3 regions of the Specibacter sp. BI4 genome follow, and region 1 is predicted to be linked to each of the others. Evidence: riboswitches for the same ligand, from Rfam matches in the RefSeq annotation. Region 1 holds a riboswitch; each other region holds the start of a gene.
What was found. A riboswitch is a leader RNA that binds a small molecule or an ion and turns the genes downstream of it on or off. The one in region 1 is predicted to bind S-adenosylmethionine.
Positions count from the first base shown of each region.

Region 1 (6,885 bases):
CCCGCCCCGCCGCCGTCGTGCTGGCCCTGACTGCCGGACTGGGCGCAGTGGTTGAATACCGCACCGCGGACACCACCACCAAGGAAAACCGCACCCACCGCCGCAACCAGCTGACCAAGAACATTGGCCTGATCGGCGGCGCACTGCTGGCAAGCGTCGACACCGCCGGCCGCCCCGGGCTGGCCTGGCGCACCGAGAAGCTCCTTGAGAGCGGCAAAAAGAACGCCCAAACCAAGTTCAAGAAGGCGGACAAGTCAGTCCGCGCGCTAGCCCACGACGTGACAGGACAGTAATTCCCGATGACCAGCGCCCATTGGCCCGCACCTTTTTCCGCAACACCCCTGGATGCCACAGTCACCATTCCGGCCTCCAAATCGCTGACCAACAGGTATCTCGTGCTCGCAGCCATCGCCGACGGTGAATCCCGCCTGCGCGCACCGCTCCAGTCCCGCGACTCCGACCTCATGATCGGCGCATTGCGGGCCCTGGGCGCTGTCATCACCGAAGTTCCCGGCAGCAGCCGCGTCCCCGACCTCGTGGTCACGCCCATCCCGGCCGGCGCCACAACCCACGGCACCATCGACGTCGACTGCGGCCTTGCCGGGACCGTGATGCGCTTCGTCCCGCCGCTTGCCGCGCTCGTTGCCGGTCCTGTGAAGTTCGACGGCGACCCGGCGGCTTTGGTGCGCCCGATGGCCCCGATTGTGGCTGCGTTGGAAGGGCTCGGCGTGCGGGTTGAGGACGGGGAGGACGGCTTCCTGCCGTTCACCGTCCACGGCACGGGCACTGTAGATGGCGGCCACGTGCAGGTTGACGCCGGAGGTTCCTCCCAGTTCATTTCAGCCATTTTGCTGGTTGCGCCGCGCTTCAGCAATGGCCTGCACCTTGAACACATCGGCGATTCGGTGCCCAGCGTTGACCACATTTCAATGACTGTGGAGATCCTGCGGTCCATGGGGGTTGTCGTTGACTCCTCCACCCCCAAGCACTGGATTGTGCAGCCCGGACCCATCCCCGGCTTTGACGTCTCGCTCGAGCAGGACCTCTCAAACGCGGGCCCCTTCCTGGCCGCCGCCCTTGCCACCGGCGGCACCGTGCGGATCCCGAATTGGCCGTCAAACACCACACAGGTGGGCGACAAATGGCGGGAGATCCTGCCGCAGTTTGGTGCCACAGTGGTGCTTGCCGACGGTGTCCTGACCGTCACCGGCGGCCCCGAGATCCTCGGCGTCGACATCTCCGACACCAGCGAGCTGGCCCCGTCAACGGCGGCCATCTGCGCCCTGGCCTCAACCCCGTCACGCCTGCGCGGCATCTCGCACCTGCGCGGCCATGAGACCGACCGGCTGGCCGCCCTGGTTGCTGAAATCAATGCCCTTGGCGGCAACGCCGAGGAAACCGAGGACGGGCTGATCATCAACCCCGCCCCCCTGCATGGAGGCGTTTTCCACAGTTACCATGACCACCGCATGGCCACGGCCGGAGCCATCATCGGGCTTGCGGTGCCCGGCGTCGAGGTTGAAAACATCGCCACCACCGCCAAGACCATGCCCGACTTCCCAGCCATGTGGGCGGCCATGGTGTCGCAGACCGCTGTTGGCACAGCGGCCGCTGCCACAGCGGCGGTTGAAGCCGAGGCTTAGGGGATGGCACGGGACTACAGCAACTGGGACGAATCAGACGTCCGCGTCAGGGCCAACAAGAAGGGCAGCCGGCCGCGCACCAAGGACCGGCCCGCCTATGAGGACGCCGTCATCGGCAGGATCATCACGGTGGACCGCGGCCGGTACACGGCCATCGTGGACGAGAACCTGCCCACCGAACGCACCTTGATTGCCGCCCGTGCCAGGGAATTGCGGCGCAATCCCGTGGTGGCCGGCGACTTTGTGGCACTCGTGGGCGATGTGACGGGCAAGCCCGACACCTTGGCCCGCCTGGTCCGGGTTGAAGAGCGCCGCACGCTGCTGCGCCGCAGCGCCGATGACACCGACCCCGTGGAACGGGTGGTGGTGGCCAACGCCGATCAATTGGTCATCGTCGTCGCAGCAGCCAACCCCGAACCCCGCACCGGGTTCATCGACAGGGCACTGGTCGCCGCCTACGACTCCGGCATCGCTCCCCTGCTGCTGATCACCAAGACCGACATCAAGGATCCAGCCGAACTCCTTGCCAACTATGAGCACCTCGACATGACAGTCATCATCAGCCGCACGGCCACTGACGGCGCTTCCGGCATCGACGCCCGCAGTGACGACGGCGACTCCGCCCTGCTGGCCGGAGGTGCGGTGGAGCAGCTGCACGGCTACCTTGATGGCAAGGTCAGTGTCATGGTGGGGCATTCGGGTGTGGGCAAGTCGACCATGGTCAATGCCCTGACGGGTTCACAGCGAGCCACGGGCGGCGTCAACGCCGTGACGGGCCGCGGGCGCCACACCTCTTCGTCCGCACTGGCCCTGCAGTTGCAGGACGGCCTGCCCGGGTCGTGGATCATTGACACCCCCGGCATCCGGTCGTTTGGCCTGGCCCATGTGAACGCCGACAGGATACTCCAGGCCTTCCCCGACCTGCAGCCGGGAACCGACGACTGCGAACGCGGCTGCAAGCACGACAGCGTGGCCGTGAATTGTGGGCTGGACCCCTATGTGGCGGCCGGGCATGCGGGCGACGCCGGACCGGCCCGCCTTGCGTCGCTGCGCCGCCTGCTGGGCACCAGCGACAGAACCGAAGGCCGCGCCGAAGCGAAGGAACTGGGCATCATCGAGTAGTCCCCACCGGCCCCCTCACCTCGTTCCTCGGCCAGGGAACCCTGCCGGCGTGGGCCCATCCACCGCGCTCGCCCACCCACCCGCACACCCATCTGCCCGCAGCTGTCCCAATCTGCGCAAAGCCAGCCCTCCAGCGTGCCGCACAACAGTGTTATGCGGCACGCGAGCCATGAGTTTTGCGCAGATTGGGACAATTGGCCGCCTGCCCGCGGCACCGTGAACTTATACGCACGGTTCACGGCGAGTTGTGCGCATAAGCGCTTATACGCACGGCTCACGGCGAGTTGTGCGTATAGGTTTTGGCGCGTGAACGCATACACGCCACTGCGCCCGAGTTGTGCGTATGAGTCCACGAAAGTGGCGCTGACAGGTGTTTGCACTAAATCGCGATAGCGTGAAGCGTATGACGATCGAACCCCAGACGTACAACGATGATCTCCGCCTGGCCCATGTCCTGGCCGACAGTGTCGACTCACTGACCATGTCCCGCTTCAAAGCCCTTGACCTGGGAGTTGAAACCAAGCCCGACCTGACCCCCGTGACGGACGCCGACAAGTCCGCCGAGGAGTCCATCCGCAGCCAGCTGGCCCGGGTCCGCCCGCGCGACGCCGTGCTGGGTGAGGAGTTCGGCAGCAGCGGACACGGTTCACGCCGCTGGATCATCGACCCGATCGACGGCACCAAAAACTTTGTCCGCGGCGTCCCCGTCTGGGCCACACTGATCGCCCTCGTCGATGAAGGCGTCCCTGTCGTGGGCCTGGTCAGCGCGCCGGCACTGGGCAAGCGCTGGTGGGCTGCCCAGGGAACCGGCGCCTACATGGGCAAGTCGCTCGCGGCAGCCACCCGCATCCGCGTCTCAAACGTCGCCGAACTCAAGGACGCCTCCATGTCCTATTCATCGCTGAGCGGCTGGGCCGATCGGGGCAACCGGGACGAGTTCATCGCCCTCACCGACGACGTCTGGCGCACCCGGGCCTACGGGGACTTCTGGTCCTACTGCATGGTCGCCGAGGGCAGCGTTGACATTGCCTGCGAGCCCGAACTGAACCTGTACGACATGGCAGCGCTCGTCCCGATCGTCACCGAGGCCGGCGGCCGCTTCACCTCGCTCGAGGGCGCCGACGGCCCCTTCGGCGGCAACGCCCTGGCCACCAACTCCATCCTGCACACAGAGGTGCTGCACCGCCTGAACCCCAACTGGGATGACCTGCTGGGCTGACCCCAACCAAGAAGTACAGGTGAGTTAAGAACGACGGCGGCCTCCCGCCGTCGTTCTTTTTGCCCGCCTGGCGCGGGACTGCTTCGGGCGGAACACGGACGCCCGTTATGCAACGTAACAAATGCGCCGCCGGTATTCTTGGGCTACTCTTTTGGGCATAGGTCACGAGTGCCAGTGCTAAACCCCGGTTTGCTGGCCGGCAACCCTCCTTTCGCGGCGGGGTGCCCCGGGTGACGACCTGGCCAGGCCGGAACGGTCATGGCAAGCGCGGACTCCTTGGCACCCCCAAGCGTCCTTCCGTCGAAGGAAACACTCATGAGCAACGCCCTGCTTGAGACCACACAGCTGGAGGAAAACTCCCTCGCCAGCCGCCCCTTGCTTCCGGTTGTGGGCCAGGACCTGCCCGCCCCGCTGATCCAGGGTGGGCACGTGAGGTACGCCAATCTTGACTATGCAGCGTCGGCCCCCGCCATTGAAGAAGTGGCGGCACACCTGAACGAGGTGCTGCCGTACTACGCCAGCGTGCACCGCGGCGCCGGCTTCGCCTCCCAGGTCAGCACGTCGGTGTATGAAAACGCGCGGCGGATTGTGGCGGAGTTTGTAGGCGCCCGCCCCGACGACACTGTCATTTTCACCCGCAACACGACAGATTCACTCAACCTCTTGGCCGGGTGCGTGGGGAGCATCCTGAAGCAGCAGGGCTATGTTGAGGGCCGCGCCAACGTCCACGGCGAGGTGCTCTACCTGGACATCGAGCACCACGCGAACCTGCTGCCGTGGCAGGCCCTGCCGCACCGATCGGTGGTCGCAGCCGACTCCATCGCGGCCACCCTGGCACGGGTCGAAACCCAGCTGCGCGCCGGCAATGTGCTGCTCCTGGCCGTCACGGGCGCCTCAAATGTCACGGGCGAGGTGCTTCCCGTGCACGAGCTGGCCGCCCTGGCACACCGCTACGGCGCGCGCATCGTCGTGGATGCGGCCCAGCTGGCACCGCACCGCCGGATCGACCTCTCCGCCAGCGGCATCGACTACCTGGCCTTTTCGGGCCACAAGCTCTACGCCCCCTTCGGCGCAGGGGTCCTCGTGGGCCGCCCCGACTGGCTCGACGCCGGCACGCCCCACTTGGCCGGCGGCGGCGCCGTCAAGGACGTCAGGCTCGAGTCGACCCGCTGGGCCGAGGGCCCGGCCCGCCACGAGGCAGGCTCCCCCAACGTGCTCGGCGCGGCCACACTGGCCAAGGCCGCCACAGCCTTGGCCGCCCTCGACGCCAACGACTGGCACACCCACGAACAACTCCTGCGCCGGCACCTGGTTGCCGGGCTGTCCGAGCTCGACGGCGCAACCGTCCACACGCTGTTCAGCGACGCCGACAGCCACCCTGGCTGCGGGAGCATCGGCGTCGTGAACTTCTCCGTCACCGGGTACGACGCCGGACTTGTCGCCGCATACCTGTCGGCCGAACACGGCGTGGGCGTCCGCGACGGCAAGTTCTGCGCCCATCCGCTGCTGAACCGCTTGGGGCTGCCGGCGGGTTCGCTGCGTGCCAGCTTTGGGGTCGGTTCCCGCCTCGAGGACGCCCAGCGCCTGCTTGAGGGCATCAGCACACTGCTCCGGAACGGGCTGGGCTGGGACTACGTGGTCGACGCCGGCCGCTGGGTCCCCGCCGACGACAACCGCGCCTACCCCGACTGGGCACCAAACACCCCGGGCACTGCCGGTGCAGCCCCCTGCACCACAGACCGGTAGACGCTCGCTCACATCTGGGGCGGTTTCAGTAAACGCTCGCTCTCTGATCAGCCCGCTGAGGCCAGGCACCGAGCGAGCGTTGGGAAATATGCCCCCGTATCTGCGCGAGGGTCCTTGGAAAGTTGACCATATCTGCGCGAGCGTCGGTAGAGGGTAAAGTTGGACGGCACCACCGGACAACACCTCAGGAGCGAACATGGCTGGCACCGGCGGACCGGTCTTCGACGCGGAACGGCGCCAACACATGGCCGCAGCCTTCCTGGAGGGCGGCGGCCACTACCACAAGGTCCGCCCCGGCTACCCGCGTGAATCCCTTGACTGGCTGACCGAAACCGCCGCGCACCCCCTCCATGACGTCCTCGACGTGGGCGCCGGAACGGGCAAGTACACCCAATTGCTGGCCGGGCGCGGCTGGACCATCACCGCCGTCGACCCCTCAGCCGACATGCTGGGACAGCTTGCCCACGCCGTCCCGCATGCCACCCCGGTGGTGGGCACGGCCGAAAACCTCGAACTGGCCGATTCCTGCATGGACCTTGCCGTCGTGGCCCAGGCCTGGCACTGGTGCGATCCCCTCACGGCCAGCACCGAGATTGCGCGCGTGCTCCGCCCCGAAGGCACGCTCGGGCTGGTCTGGAACCAGCTCGACGTCGGACTCCCCTGGGTGCACAGGCTGGCCCGGATCATGCACGCCGGAGATGTCCACAAGCCGGACTTCCGCCCCACCCTCGGCCCGGAATTCGCCCCCGCCGAGCCCCACAACACCCGATGGGACCAAACGCTGACGCCCGAGGAGGTCATGGAGCTCGCCAAGTCACGCAGCTACTACCTCAAGGCCTCGGAGCAGGTCCGCGCCAAGGTCATGGCCAATCTGCGGTGGTACCTGTTCGAGCATTTGGGCCACGTCCCCGGCACGGAACTTCAACTTCCCTATGTGACCCAGACCTGGCGCACCCGGAAGCTGTAGGGCGCCCCGACGGAGGCCGCCCGGCACCTAGGCGCCCGGCACCTGGACAACGGCACCTCGAGAACCCGCTCCTCGACAACCACACCCCAAACAGCTTATGATTTCGGCATACCTAAATATTTCATTTAGGTACATCGAAGGGTTGCATTGTGCTCGAGACTGCCACGACCGGGAAAAAGCCGCTGCGC
Region 1 covers NZ_CM155265.1:1,638,607-1,645,491, reverse strand. Annotated here, with positions in the region: gene AC1L6K_RS07645 (DoxX family protein) at 1-293, shown strand, start outside; gene aroA (3-phosphoshikimate 1-carboxyvinyltransferase) at 300-1,643, shown strand; gene rsgA (ribosome small subunit-dependent GTPase A) at 1,647-2,765, shown strand; gene hisN (histidinol-phosphatase) at 3,169-3,984, shown strand; SAM riboswitch class IV at 4,145-4,258, shown strand; gene AC1L6K_RS07625 (aminotransferase class V-fold PLP-dependent enzyme) at 4,300-5,730, shown strand; gene AC1L6K_RS07620 (class I SAM-dependent methyltransferase) at 5,927-6,697, shown strand; gene AC1L6K_RS07615 (Nramp family divalent metal transporter) at 6,847-6,885, shown strand, end outside.

Region 2 (6,885 bases), 1.3 Mb from region 1:
TCATGAATCCCTGCGGGAGCACCACCACAAAGGGCAGGGGGAAGGGGATGAGGATGTGCGTGAACTGCCGGAGCAGGTCCAGCAGGCCCAGCCGCCCCAAATTCCCCTCAATAAACCACATGGCCGCAAACACGAGAACCACGGCAATGGCTGTTCCCACGGTGGCCCACAACAACTTCCTGGCGGTGCCCGTGACAGGGGCCACGGGGAACTTTCCGCGCTGCAGGACCAGCAACAGCGCAATGCCGGCGGGCACCACGGCGGCAGGCAGAATGTAGATGGCCAGAAAACCAGTGTCCGCATCGTCGGGATGAAATTCGGCCACCGCCAGGAACTGCACAAACGCCTCCAGGACCACCAGCGCCACAATCGCATTGATCACCACGGCCGTCCACATTGCCAACCGCCGTCCGCGGCGCAGCCCTTCGGAGCAAAGGAGCAACAGCAGCAGCGGAATAACGGACAGTACGACGGCGCCTGCGCTGCTGACGCCAACAAGCGACTGCAGGTTCATGCACGCAGCGTCCGCGTCACACAATTCACTGAGCTCGTCAGCATCCGGGCTCCCCTGCAGCATCAGGAGGGCCACCGTTGACAGGGGGCCCACCGAAAATTTGGCGGTAATCTGGGCCAGAAGCGGGCCCACGGCAAACACCCCGACGACTGTGGCCAGCAGGAAACGGGACTCCCGCAGGGATGGCCGGGTGAACAACCTGCCGGTGTGCACCCGCCGGCCCGTACCCAGCAGCCGCCCCGCCACGATGCCAAACAAGGCACCAAACAGCAGTTGCAGCGTCTCTGCGGTGCCCACGAAAAGTACGAACATCAACGAGAACGCCACCAGCCAGGTCCGAATGCGGTGGCGCCACAAGTTGTTCAGGGAAGCAGTGGCAGCCCCGAGCGCTGCCGCAGCGCCGCCAAAAGCGCCGAGGACATAGTTTCCACCGATGAAGCCAAGCCACGCGTCGTTGCCCGCGGTCCCCAGCACCACCAGGCCCGCAAGCGCCAGCGAGCTGACCACATGCCCCAACAGGAACATCAACACCGCCCGCCACGTGCCGATCGTCCGTTCGGCAATGCCAACGCCGATGGCGATGACAACGAAAAGCACGATCAGTCCCGGCCACGAACCAGCGAAGAAGGCACTCACCAGCAGTGTCCACCAGGTTGCCATCACGTCGTCCAGATTGATGCCGATCGCAGCCAGCACATCCTCGGACATGCCCCCGGTCAACGCACCCGTGGCTGCCGTTGCCACGACAACCAGCAACAGGAGCGCAGCCGTTGCCGGCGACTTCCGCAAAAACAAGACGGCTCCGGATAATTTCGACTTGGATTTGCTGGCAACAGCTGGTTCGCTGATCATCTCTTGTCCCTTGTCTCGTCGCCGGGATTTTGTGGATCCGTGGACTAATCCAATAAAAGCACAACGCCTGCCCCATAAACAGACCTGGACCGACGTTCCCCAAACACTGGCCACAGCCGGATCAACGTGGAAACATGGCATACACTCCCCTGAGCCGGCACGCCGCGTGCGGGAACACGGCGAAGACCGGCAGCGGATACCGCCCCACAATTCGTCGGGCCCTGCTTGCTGGAACCAGCGAAAGGAACCCAATGGCTGCCACCGCACCGTTGACAACCTCGGACATTCGTCGCCTCTTTCTGGAGCACCAGGCCGGATCCGGCCATGCGGTGCTGGAACGGGCCGAGCTGGTTCCCCGCAACGATCCCACCACGCTTTTCACAGGCAGCGGGATGCAGCCGTTGCTGCCGTATCTTTTGGGCGCCGACCATCCCTCGGGAAACAGGCTCGCGGACAGCCAGACCTGCCTGCGGTCCCAGGACATGGAGGAAGTTGGCGACAACCGGCACACCACATTCTTTGAAATGCTGGGCAATTGGAGTTTGGGGGCCTACTTCAAGGAAGAGCAGATCCCGGCGTTGTGGCACTTCCTGACCGTGGTGGTGGGACTGGACCCGGACCGCATCTTTGTCAGCGTGTTTGGCGGGGACCCGGACCGGGACATACCGCGCGACAACGAAAGCGCTGACATTTGGGAACGGCTCTTCCTCGCGGCCGGCGTCAGTGCCGACCGGGTGGACTTGGGTACGGAGGAACACGGCAACGCCGTGGGAAACCAGGGCGCACGCATTGCCTTTTATGGCGACAAAAACTGGTGGTCCCGTGGCGGATCCCCGGATGGAACGCCAATCGGTGATCCCTGCGGCCCGGACACGGAGGTGTTCTACTTTTTCCCCGATGTGAAGCATGACACCGCCTACGGCGCCTGTTCACACCAAAACTCCGATGGCGGACAGTTCCTGGAAATCGGCAACTCGGTGTTCATGGAATACCAGCACAAGAAGGAAGGATTCGTCAGACTGGCGCGGCACCAGGTTGACTTTGGCGGCGGGCTGGAAAGGATTGCCGCCGCGGCGATCGACAGTCCCGATGTCTTCAGGACCAGCCTGCTGTGGCCCCTGGTGGCGCGGCTGGAAGAACTGACGGGCACCTCCTACGAAGCACACCAGACAGAGTTGCGCATCATTGCCGACCATGCCCGCGGTGCAGTTTTCCTGGCCAATGACGGTGTGCGCCCAAGCAACAAGCTGCAGGGCTATGTCATGCGGCGCTTGCTGCGGCGGGCCATGCGGTTCGCCCACGGGCTGGGTGTGGAAAAGAACTTCCTGGGCGCTCTCGTGCCCGTGGTGGTGTCCATGTACGGGGATGCCTACCCCGAACTGGCCGACCGGCAGCAGGAGATCGAAACAGTCCTCAGCAAAGAGGAGCGCTCCTTCCGCCGCACCCTGGCCAAGGGGCTGCGGGAACTGCGGCACTTTTCCGCCGAGGGGCAGCTGGGCGGCCACGCCTTCTTTACCTTGTCGGACACCTACGGATTCCCGGTTGAACTCAGCCATGAAGAAGCCGTTTCCCAGGCCCTGGATGTGTCGCCGGTCTGGCGGGAGGAGTTTGACCTTCTCCTGTCCCAACAACGCGAACGCTCGCAAAAGACCGACACACTGGGGGTCAAATAGTTGAGTCGCGCGCCGGGGAGCTGATGGCCGGGCCCACGTCGGCAGGTGCTCAAGGGGCCTTGCTTCCGCGTCATCTTCCGCCACATTGGAGCCCGGATTTTCCCCGCCTCCATGTTTCCTGTGTTAGTTTGCAGAGGAGTAATGAGCGCCAGCGCCAAGCCCTGACTTGCTGGCCGGCAACCCTCTTTCCGGCGGGGTGCCTCAGGTGAATACTCGGCAAACCCAGCTTCCCACGGCTGATGTTTGCAAGCGTGAACCCCCTGCGGCACTTAAAGCAGGTTCTCCGGCATTGAGAACCGGGCTTTGCAGCACCGCCACCAGCTCCCGCTTGCAGTCTCGGCCACCTGCACTGAGGAGACACCATGTCCGCGGACGCATCCCCCTTGGCCTATCGGCTCATCACCGGCCCCGACGACCGCTCGTTCTGTGAGCGCATTTCTGCAGCCCTGGCGGAGGGTTATGTTTTGCATGGCGGGCCCGCTGTCACATTCAACGGCAGCAGCGTCACCTGCGCCCAGGCGGTCATCCTCCCGCAGGCTGTTGCCACAAGCGACGCCGCGGTGGCCACGGCCGCGGATGATCTCGATGCCCAGCTCGAGTTCGACGGCGAGGGCATCGCATGAGCTACGCAGGCGACCTGGCCCCCGCAGCGGCGTGGGACCACGTGGCGGCCGGGGCAGTCCTGCTTGATGTGCGCACCGAGGGTGAATGGGCGCACATCGGCGTCCCCGACATCTCCTCGCTGAACACTGAGCCCGTCTTCATTCAGTGGAATCTGGCCAACGGCACAAACAACCTGCGGTTCCTGGCCGAGCTGCAGGCCGTTGTGCCCGCCGACAAGGAGCTTGTGGTGCTGTGCCGTTCCGGGGCGCGCTCCATTGCCGCGGCCGAGGCCGCAACAGCAGCCGGCTACACGGCCTACAACGTCCTTGAAGGCTTCGAAGGCATACCCGACGGCTATGGCGACAGGGTCGTCAACGGGTGGAAAAACCGCAAACTGCCCTGGCACTGACCCAGCCACAAACATGGGCGGGCGAACAGCCGGACGCTTGGGCCGCCGTCGTACTTCACACGCGTGCCAGGCACACGAGACCATCAGCGAAAGCCAAGGGAACAGCAATTGAGCAACTTTAACGAGCACGCAGCCGTCTGGGCCGAAGACACCCAGGCCGTGCGCGGCGGACTTGACCGCACCCATTTCCAGGAAACTTCCGAAGCCCTCTTTTTGAACTCCGGCTTTGTGTATGACTCCGCCGAAGCCGCCGAGCAGGCATTCACGGGCGAGGTGGACCGCTTTGTCTATTCGCGCTACGGAAACCCGTCGGTCGCCACCTTCCAGGAACGGCTGCGGCTGCTGGAGGGCAAGGAGGCGTGCTTTGCGACGGCGTCTGGCATGTCCGCCGTGTTCACCGCGCTGGGTGCCTTGCTGGCTGCCGGGGACAGGGTGGTTGCCTCGCGCTCCTTGTTTGGTTCCTGCTTTGTCATCCTGAACGAACTGCTGCCCCGCTGGGGTGTTGAGACGGTGTTTGTTGACGGACCCGACCTGGCGCAATGGCGCGAGGCCCTGAGAGTGCCCACCACGGCAGTGTTTTTTGAGTCCCCGTCGAACCCGATGCAGGAAATCATTGACGTGCAGGCTGTGTGCGACCTCGCCCACGCCGCAGGTGCACAGGTGGTGGCGGACAACGTGTTCGCGACACCGCTGCTGCAGCGCTGCGGTGACTTTGGTGCCGACATTGTTGTGTACTCGGGCACCAAGCACATTGACGGGCAGGGCCGGGTGTTGGGCGGTGCCATCCTGGGCACGAAGGAGTTCATCGAGGGCCCCGTCAAGAATCTGATGCGCCATACAGGGCCCGCGTTGTCGGCGTTCAACGCCTGGGTGCTGACCAAGGGGCTGGAAACCATGAACCTGCGCGTGACGCATTCGTGCAACAGCGCACTGGCCCTGGGCGAGTTCCTGGAAGCCCAGCCGCAGGTCAGCCGCGTGCTGTACCCGCTTCTGCCCTCGCACCCGCAGCATGAGCTGGCGAAAAAGCAGATGAAAGCAGGCGGCACGGTGTTGACCTTTGAACTGGCGGAACCTGCCGGCGGGACCACCAAGGACGCGGCGTTTTCATTGTTGAATGCCCTCCAAATCATCGACATTTCAAACAACCTCGGCGACACCAAGTCGCTCATCACGCACCCGGCCACCACGACACACCGCGCCATGGGCCCGGATGCACGTGCCGCGATTGGGCTCTCCGACGGTTTCCTGCGCCTCTCAGTGGGCCTGGAGGATGTGGACGATTTGAAGACGGACCTGGGCAGGGCCCTGGCCGCTATTTAGTGAGCTTGCGCACCCATGCGGTGAAGCTGGCCACGTCGGAGCCGGACATGACGGCGGCTGGCGGCTCGCTCACGGGGACAACCATCAGTGCCAGCGCGTCAGCGGGGAATGCTGCCATCCATGTGCCAGCCTCGGAGGGCTTTCCGGCAGTTGCCGCCGCATCAACCCCTGCCGCGTTGCACAGGAAGAGACTCGAGTGGGCCCCCATCGGGTCGACGACATCGACCCGTTCATTGAGCAGCTCAAGAATTTCCGCGTGCAGCATGGTCACGGCGTGGGCGCCGGTCGTCAGCTGCACGCAGTGCATCAGCTTGGCGCCCTTGCGTCCGCGCGGCAGGTCCACATCGGTGGCCGTCAGCCCCGCCCCCTGCCACGGGATGCCGCCGTCCCGCGGGATGGTGGCGGGCGGAAGTGGGGCCGCGGTATCGCGTTTTGTCCAAGGAAACATGCTGCCGAGCCTACGCGGAATGTGCCCGCCGCGAAAAAGGACGGCGTTTGCGCAATCGGCGGGCGTCCGCGAACCCGCTTTAACCGCGAACGCCGTCCCTTTTCAATGGGGACGGCGCGGATGCGGGAACAGTCAGTCCTGGAAGTACTCGATCTCGGCGCCGATCGTGTTCAGGCGCTCGGCCAGATCTTCGTAGCCGCGCTCGATGACGTAGATGTTGCGCAGTTCGCTGGTGCCCTTGGCGGCGAGCATGGCCAGCAGGATGCAGGCAGCCGGGCGCAGCGCGGGTGGGCAGCCGATCTCGGCGGCACGCCAGGCTGTGGGGCCCTTGATGTCGATGCGGTGCGGATCCAGCAGCCGAACGCCGGCGCCGAGGCGGTTCAGCTCCGTCAGGTAGATGGCGCGGCCCTCATACACCCAGTCGTGGATGAGCGTGGTGCCCTCGGAGCAGGAAGCAATGACGGCGAAGAACGGCAGGTTGTCGATGTTCAGGCCCGGGAACGGCATGGGGTGGATCTTGTCCGGGGCGGCCTTCAACTCGGAGGGCAAGGTGGTGATGTCCACGAGCCGGGTCTGGCCGTTGCGGGCCATGTACTCGGCGGACTTGAGGTAGCGGAAGCCCATCTGCTCCAGCACCTTCAACTCAATTTCCATGAACTCGATGGGCACGCGCTTGACAGTCACCTTGGACCTGGTCACGATGCCGGCGGTGATCAGGGACATGGCCTCGATGGGGTCTTCGGAGGGCGCGTATTCAATGTCAACGTCGATGCGGGCCTTGCCGGTGATGGTCAGCGTCGTGGAGCCCACGCCCTCCACACGGATACCCAATCCCTGGAGGTAGAAGCACAGGTCCTGCACCATGTAGTTGGGGCTGGCGTTGCGGATGACGGTTGTGCTTTCGCGGTGCGCAGCGGCCATGATGGCGTTCTCGGTGACGGTGTCGCCGCGTTCCGTCAGCACAAAGGTCCTGTCCACGGTGTCGCTCAAGGGTGCCTGCACCTGGTAAAAACCGTCGTGGGCATTCACTGTGAGGCCAAACTCGCGCAGGGCCTGCATGTGCGGC
Region 2 covers NZ_CM155265.1:332,772-339,656, forward strand. Annotated here, with positions in the region: gene AC1L6K_RS01610 (bifunctional lysylphosphatidylglycerol flippase/synthetase MprF) at 1-1,366, opposite strand, end outside; gene AC1L6K_RS01615 (alanine--tRNA ligase-related protein) at 1,618-3,039, shown strand; SAM riboswitch class IV at 3,177-3,297, shown strand; gene AC1L6K_RS01620 (DUF1737 domain-containing protein) at 3,402-3,662, shown strand; gene AC1L6K_RS01625 (rhodanese-like domain-containing protein) at 3,659-4,051, shown strand; gene AC1L6K_RS01630 (O-succinylhomoserine sulfhydrylase) at 4,160-5,371, shown strand; gene AC1L6K_RS01635 (hypothetical protein) at 5,364-5,819, opposite strand; gene AC1L6K_RS01640 (UDP-N-acetylglucosamine 1-carboxyvinyltransferase) at 5,952-6,885, opposite strand, start outside.
Region 2: another riboswitch for S-adenosylmethionine. It lies ahead of AC1L6K_RS01620 (DUF1737 domain-containing protein); the one in region 1 lies ahead of AC1L6K_RS07625 (aminotransferase class V-fold PLP-dependent enzyme).

Region 3 (6,885 bases), 1.5 Mb from region 1:
GACACCCTGCTGCAATTTTTCCAGCTCCGCGCGGCCGGTGTCCGTGGCAACAACAATGCGGGCCCTCCGGTCGGCGGGATTGAGCTGCCGTTCCACCATGCCGGCCTTGACGAAGTCATCGATCAAGTAGGTCATGACGGTCCTGTCGATGCCCAGGTGCTGGGCCAGCGCCAACTGGTTGGGCTGCTCCCCCCGCACCACCGCCACAAGAACCTGGTAGCCCCGCGGGCCATGCGGGAACTCACCCATGGCCGCCGTCGAGGCGTTTTGATAGTTGCGCACCAGGACGCCCAGCGTCCAGCCAAAGTCATCGCGGGAGTCAATGGCGGGGGTTTCCGTTGCGGTGCTGTTGCTCATGACATCCATCATAACCGACCGACACGCTTTACAACAGATCATATTTGAGTAAGATGATCTGTGTAACCACATATATTTATGATGTGGCGGTTGCGTCATGCGAACTTGAGGAGCATCGATGGAACTTGGCGCTTATGGTTTTGGCGTCGTACAGGTGGAACCCGCAACGGGCACCCGCGTCGGTGCCGCAAAGAGGCGTCCTGAAATCCATTGAACTTTTCGGCACCGAGGTCAAGCCTCTGATCGACGCCGAACTTAAAACGAGCACCACCAACACCAAGGAGTCCGCAGCATGACTACACAAACCATTGGCATTCTCGGGGCAGGGAAGGTCGGCACGGGTGTTGCCCGGCAGGCGTTGAAGGCCGGGTACCGTGTGCTGATCGCGGCTTCCGGGGACCCAAAGGACATTTCCCTGATCGTGTCCGTCATGGCCCCCGGGGCCACCGCCGTCACGGCCGGGGAGGCCATGGCCCAGGCCGACCTGGTGGTCCTGTCCGTCCCGCTGCACAAGTTCCGCACCCTGGATCCGGCCGCGCTGGCCGGCAAGCACGTGCTGGACACCATGAACTTCTGGCACGACACCAACGGTGACATGCCCGAGCTGGCGGATGCGCCGTCGAGCTCCGAAATGGTCTTGGCGCACATCCCGGGAGCCCACTTGGCGAAGTCACTAAACCATATCGGCTACCACGAGCTGGAGCTCGACGCGCGGGCGGCCGGCACGGCGGGCAGGCGCGCACTGGCGGTTGCCACGGACCACGAGGCAACCCGTGCCTTGGTCCTGGAGTTCATTGAACGGCTGGGTTTTGACGCCGTCGACGCCGGAGCACTCGCCAACGGGACAGCCTTCGAACCGGGGACGCCCATCTTCACCGGCGCCTACGGCACGGCCGATTTGGCGGCGGAGTTGGCCGCGCACCTGGCCGGCCTCGGCGAGCTCACCGCGGCGCGCTGATCCGCCCCTGAACCGGGGCGGACTCAGACCTTGGTGATCACCGTGCTGAACGGGGTGGAGTTGCTGAACAGGTCCTGCACGGGGCAGTGCGCCTCCACCGTGCGGGCGAGTTCGACATAGCGTTCCTGCGTTTCCGGGCCCGTGATGTTGACCGCCAGCCGGATGTCGCTGAATCCCGGGCGGACGGTTTCGTCTATGCCGAACAGTCCGCGCACGTCAAGGTCGCCCTCGGCATGGATCGTGATGTCGTCGATCTTGATGCCCAGCTGCTCGGCGTACAGCCGGTACACCACCACCTGGCAGGAGATGACCGCGGCCAGCGCGTACTCGACCGGGCTGGCAGCCGTGTCGTCACCGGCCAGTGCGGCGGGCTCGTCCACGGTGAACTGGTGCTTGCCGGCGCTGATGCGCGTGGCCACCGAGCCCACGCCAACGCCTGCCACCTTGTAGGTAAGCTTCGCGTTGTCCGCGTCGGCGCCGATCCGCTGGGCCCAGGCCGCTCCGGCCTCGCCGAGGCGCGCGGAACGCTGGGCGGCGTCGTCAATAAGTGCTGTTTCAGTCATGATGTTCCTTCGCGTAAAGACGGGCGCCGTGCACCCCGCCATACTTACGCCACGGCAGGCGCCGGGCGTCGAATCCTCACCTGGGGCACCCCACTATGGTGTGGAGGGTTGCCGATCGAGCAGCCAGGGCCTTCGCTCGAAACTCTTGATTCTGTCCACCAGCCTGCCGGGCCCCGGCGCCTGCCTCAAGATATTCGTCACATGCGGCAACAATCCCGGCACGACGGCGGCCTACCCCTTCCCTGCCGTCAGGCGGACACACCGAAGCAACTTAAGATGGAGGCATGAGCGCAATACTTGTCGCAAAGGACCTCTCCGGAGGCCACGCACACCGCACCTTGTTCACCGACCTCTCCTTCACAGTCGCACCGGGCGACGTGATCGGCGTGGTCGGAGCCAACGGCGCCGGCAAGTCAACACTTTTGAGCATCCTGGCCGGGGCAGCCACACCGCAGGGCGGCAGCGTCAGCACCGCACCCCAGGACGCCTTCGTAGGATGGCTGCCGCAGGAGCATGAGCGGATCGACGGCGAGTCCATCGCCGCGTACATCGGCCGGCGCACCGGCTGCACACAGGCCACCGGGGACATGGAACGCTCGGCCGAGGCGCTGGGCTCCGGCAACTCCGCCGACGACGACAAGTACGCCGCAGCCCTTGACCACTGGCTGGCATGCGGCGCCGCCGACCTCGACGAACGCATCCCGGCAACGCTCGCCGATCTGGGCCTGGAATTGAGCCCCGACGCCCCCATGACGGGGCTGTCCGGCGGGCAGGCCGCCCGGGTGGCGTTGGCCGCGCTCCTGCTGAGCCGGTTCGACGTCGTTCTTCTGGACGAGCCCACCAACGATCTCGACCTGGCAGGACTGGCCCGGCTGGAGGAATTCGTGAAGGGGCTGCGCGGCGGCGTCGTCCTGGTCTCGCATGACCGCGAGTTCCTGGCCCGCACCATCACCTCCGTGGTGGAGCTGGACCTGGCGCAGAACAAGGTGGCCGTGTACGACGGCGGCTACGACTCCTTCCTCGAGGAGCGCGCCATCGCCAAGCGCCACGCCCGAGAGGCCTACGACGAGTTTGCCGACAAGAAGGCCGACCTGGTGGGACGCGCCCGGACGCAGCGTGAATGGAGTTCGCAGGGTGTGCGCAACGCCATGAAGAAGGCCCCCGACAACGACAAGCTCCGCCGCAAGGCCAGCTCTGAATCCTCCGAAAAGCAGGCCCAAAAGGTGCGCCAGATGGAGTCCCGCATCGCACGGCTCGATGAGGTTGAAGAACCCCGCAAGGAATGGGCGCTGCAGTTCAGCATCGGCGCAGCCCCGCGCTCCAGCACAGTGGTCTCCACCCTGAATGCGGCGGTGGTGCGGCAGGGCGGCTTTACACTGGGGCCGGTCTCGCTGCAGGTCAACGCCGGCGAGCGCATCGGCATCACGGGCCCGAACGGCGCCGGCAAGTCCACCCTCTTGCGCCTATTGCTGGGCCGCACCGACCCGGGCGACGGCGTGGCCTCCCTGGGCGCCAACGTCGCCATCGGCGAGATCGACCAGGCGCGCAGCCAGTTCCCGGAGGGCACGCCCCTGGGCGACGCCTTCGAGTCCCTGGTACCGGAGCTGAACCAGGGCGAGGTCCGCACCCTGCTGGCCAAATTCGGCCTGAAGGCGGACCAGGTGACGAGCCCCGTGGGCGCCCTCTCCCCCGGCGAACGCACCCGCGCATCACTGGCGCTGCTGCAGGCCCGCGGGGTGAATGTACTGGTGCTCGATGAACCAACGAACCACCTTGACCTGCCGGCGATTGAGCAGCTTGAGGAAGCGCTCGAGAACTACGAGGGAACGCTGCTGCTGGTCACCCACGACCGCCGGCTGCTGGAAAACATACGACTCGACACCCGCTGGTCAGTGCAGGACGGCCAGGTGGCGGAGCTGTAAGCGACGCTCCGGATGCTGCCCGGCGATGATTGGCAGGGCCGGTTGTCAGGGTGCGATGAAGCCGGCGTCCGTGGCGGCCGGCGTTGCCACGGACACCACGGACGCGTCTTTTCCGATCAGGAGAAGTTGATGCCCCCGTCGATGAGGACCGTCTGGCCGGTCATGTGGTCTGAATCCGGGCCGGACAGGAATGACACCAGCTTGGCGACGTCCTCCGGCTCCGAGACCCGGCCGGCAAGGATGTTGTCCACCTGTGCCTGCAGGGCGCTGCCGCGGGGGGTGCCGTCCCGCTCGGTGAGCTTTTCGTCGATGAGGTCCCACATGGCTGTGCCCACAACGCCAGGCGCGTAGGCGTTGACAGTGATGTTGTGCTTGGCAAACTCCATGGCCGCAGCCTGGGTCAGTCCGCGGACCGCCCACTTGGTCGCCGAGTAGGACGCCAGCACCGGGAACGGCCTGAAGGCCACGATGGATGCTGCGGCAATGATCTTCCCGCCCGTGCCCTGTGCGATGAATCGGCGGGCAGCCGACTGGTACGAGTAGTAGACGCCCTTGATGTTCACATCGATCATCCGGTCCAGGGCGTCGGGCTTGACGTCGAGGATCTCGTCGACCTGGGCGATGCCGGCGTTGGCGATGAACACCGTCAAGTCGCCCAGGGCGTCCGTCCCCTCCTGGATCATCCGCTCGATGTCTTCTGGATTGGAGACGTCACCGGTGACGCCTACCGCACGACGGCCGCGCAGCTCGACGGCGGCAACCACCGCATCGATGTTCTCTTGGGCGCCGGGGACGTCGGCGACGATGATGTCCTGGCCGTCGTCGGCCAGCCGTTCGGCGATGGCCCTGCCGATGCCCCGTCCGGCTCCGGTGATCAAGGCGACGCGTGAAGTGGATGCTTCCATGGTGCTTCCTCCTGATGGTGGCCGCTCGGGCTGGGCGGCGGCGGGGGATCAAGTAGCCCGATTCAACCAGCCTGTGCCTCGAATCACACTCTGGACAGTCCCCTTATCGCAGAGTGATAAAGGGGCAAATACTGCACGCCCCCGCCCCACCGCCGATCCAACCGGCGGACAATGGCACTGGCATTCTCACCAGTTGATAACAGCCGTTGGCCGTAGCGTGATGTGTGACACACACTGTAGGTAAGGCTTCTCCGCCGGAGATGGCAGCGCCCGCCAGTGCTGCCCCGGCGGGCCTTGACCTGGCCTGACCCCAAACAACCGAGGTGACAACGATGGTGTTTCCCGCAAAATACTCGGAACTCAACGCCCTGGAACTCTCCGGCGAGGCGCGCAGAATCCTGACCCGGATCATCCGGGTCTCTTTCCCGCACCCGCAGTTCCCGGACGGCCCCTACGAACGGATGACCGAGAAGATCATCGAGGCTTCCGAGGAATCACGCTGGTTCCGGATGGCCCTCATCCAGGGCTTGGCGACCCTGGACACGCTCACGGACGAGCACTTCCTGGATCTGCCCGAAGACCGGGCCATCACAGCGCTCAAGCGCATCGCCGACCTGGAGTTCTTTGCCTTCATTCGTCGGACGGTGGTGCTCAACCTCTATGACGACCCGGAGGTCCACGCTGCGCTGGGGTACGAGGGCGAGTCGTTCTCGAAGGGCGGCTACGTCAACCGCGGGTTCAACGACCTGGCCTGGTTGCCCGATCCGCGGATCGAGGAATGTGCCGAGCCCGTTCCCGAGATCGGCCCATTGGCGTACCAGGTGGCAAGCTGCACCCCCGCAGGAGGCTTTGAGCCCGTCGGGAATCTGTTCAAGGACACCGGAATTATCGAGGAAGGCCGCACACGATGAGCACCGAAGAAATCTCAGCACGCTTTGGGTACGACGACGATTCCGTGGTGGTGATCGTCGGCTCCGGTGCCGGTGGAGGCACCCTGGCCCACGAGTTGGTCAGCAAGGGAACCAAGGTAGTCCTGCTCGAGGCGGGGCCGGACCTGAAGAACGAGGACTACCACCAGGACGAGTGGGCGGCCTTCAACCAGATGGCGTGGCTGGACCCGCGCACCACGTCGGGGTCATGGCGCATCGCCCGTGATTTCCCGAATCTGCCGGCGTGGATCGTCAAGGCCGTCGGCGGCACCACCACCCACTGGTCCGGGGCCACTCCGCGGTTCAAGGCCCACGAATTCAAGGCCCGCACCACCTACGGGCGCATCGATGGAGCCAATCTGCTGGACTGGCCGATCACCTTGGCCGACCTCGAACCGTACTACGACCGCGCCGAGCAGAAAATGGGCAGCACCCACCGACACGGCCGCCCGCCGCTGCCGGCCAACAACAACTACAAGGTCCTGGCCAATGGGGCCAAGCGCCTGGGCTACCGGCATTTCTCCACCGGCCCCTACGCCACGAACGCCGAACCTTATGACGGCAGGCCGGCCTCGATCCAAGACGGGTTCAACTTCCAGGGCGACAAGAACAAGTCCAAGTGGTCCACGCTGGTTTCGGAGATCCCCAAATCGCTGCGCACGGGGCTGCTGGACCTGCGTCCCGACTCCCACGCCGTGCAGGTCACCCACACCCCCGAGGGGCGTGCCGATGGCGTCGTCTACATCGACGCCGACGGGAACGTCCAACGCCAGAAGGCACGCATCGTGGCGGTCGCGGGCAACTCCATCGAGACGCCGCGCCTGCTGATGCTCTCCTCCTCTCCGCTGTTCCCCGACGGGCTGGCCAACTCCTCGGGGCAATTGGGACGGAACTACATGCGCCACACGACCGGCTCGGTGTACGCGAAGTTCGACCAGCCGGTGAACATGTACCGGGGCGAGACGATGGCCGGAATGATCGCCGACGAAGCACGCCACGACGTCGAGCGCGGGTTCTCCGGGGGCTACTACCTCGAGATGATCTCGCTCGGACCGGCGTTTCTGGCCAGTTTCGTGGAACCGGGAGCCTGGGGCCCGGACTTCACCGCGTTGCTGGACAACTACGTCAATACGGCCGGGCTGTGGATCACCGGCGAGGACATGCCGCAGGAGTCGAACCGGATCACGTTGAACACCACTGTGACCGACCGGCTCGGGCTGCCGGTGCCCAATGTGCACTTCGATGACCACC
Region 3 covers NZ_CM155265.1:141,995-148,879, forward strand. Annotated here, with positions in the region: gene AC1L6K_RS00765 (MarR family winged helix-turn-helix transcriptional regulator) at 1-357, opposite strand, end outside; gene AC1L6K_RS00770 (hypothetical protein) at 483-653, shown strand; gene AC1L6K_RS00775 (NADPH-dependent F420 reductase) at 650-1,315, shown strand; gene AC1L6K_RS00780 (OsmC family protein) at 1,339-1,878, opposite strand; SAM riboswitch class IV at 1,914-2,029, opposite strand; gene AC1L6K_RS00785 (ABC-F family ATP-binding cassette domain-containing protein) at 2,163-3,800, shown strand; gene AC1L6K_RS00790 (SDR family NAD(P)-dependent oxidoreductase) at 3,917-4,705, opposite strand; gene AC1L6K_RS00795 (hypothetical protein) at 5,038-5,616, shown strand; gene AC1L6K_RS00800 (GMC family oxidoreductase) at 5,613-6,885, shown strand, end outside.
Region 3: another riboswitch for S-adenosylmethionine. It lies ahead of AC1L6K_RS00780 (OsmC family protein); the one in region 1 lies ahead of AC1L6K_RS07625 (aminotransferase class V-fold PLP-dependent enzyme).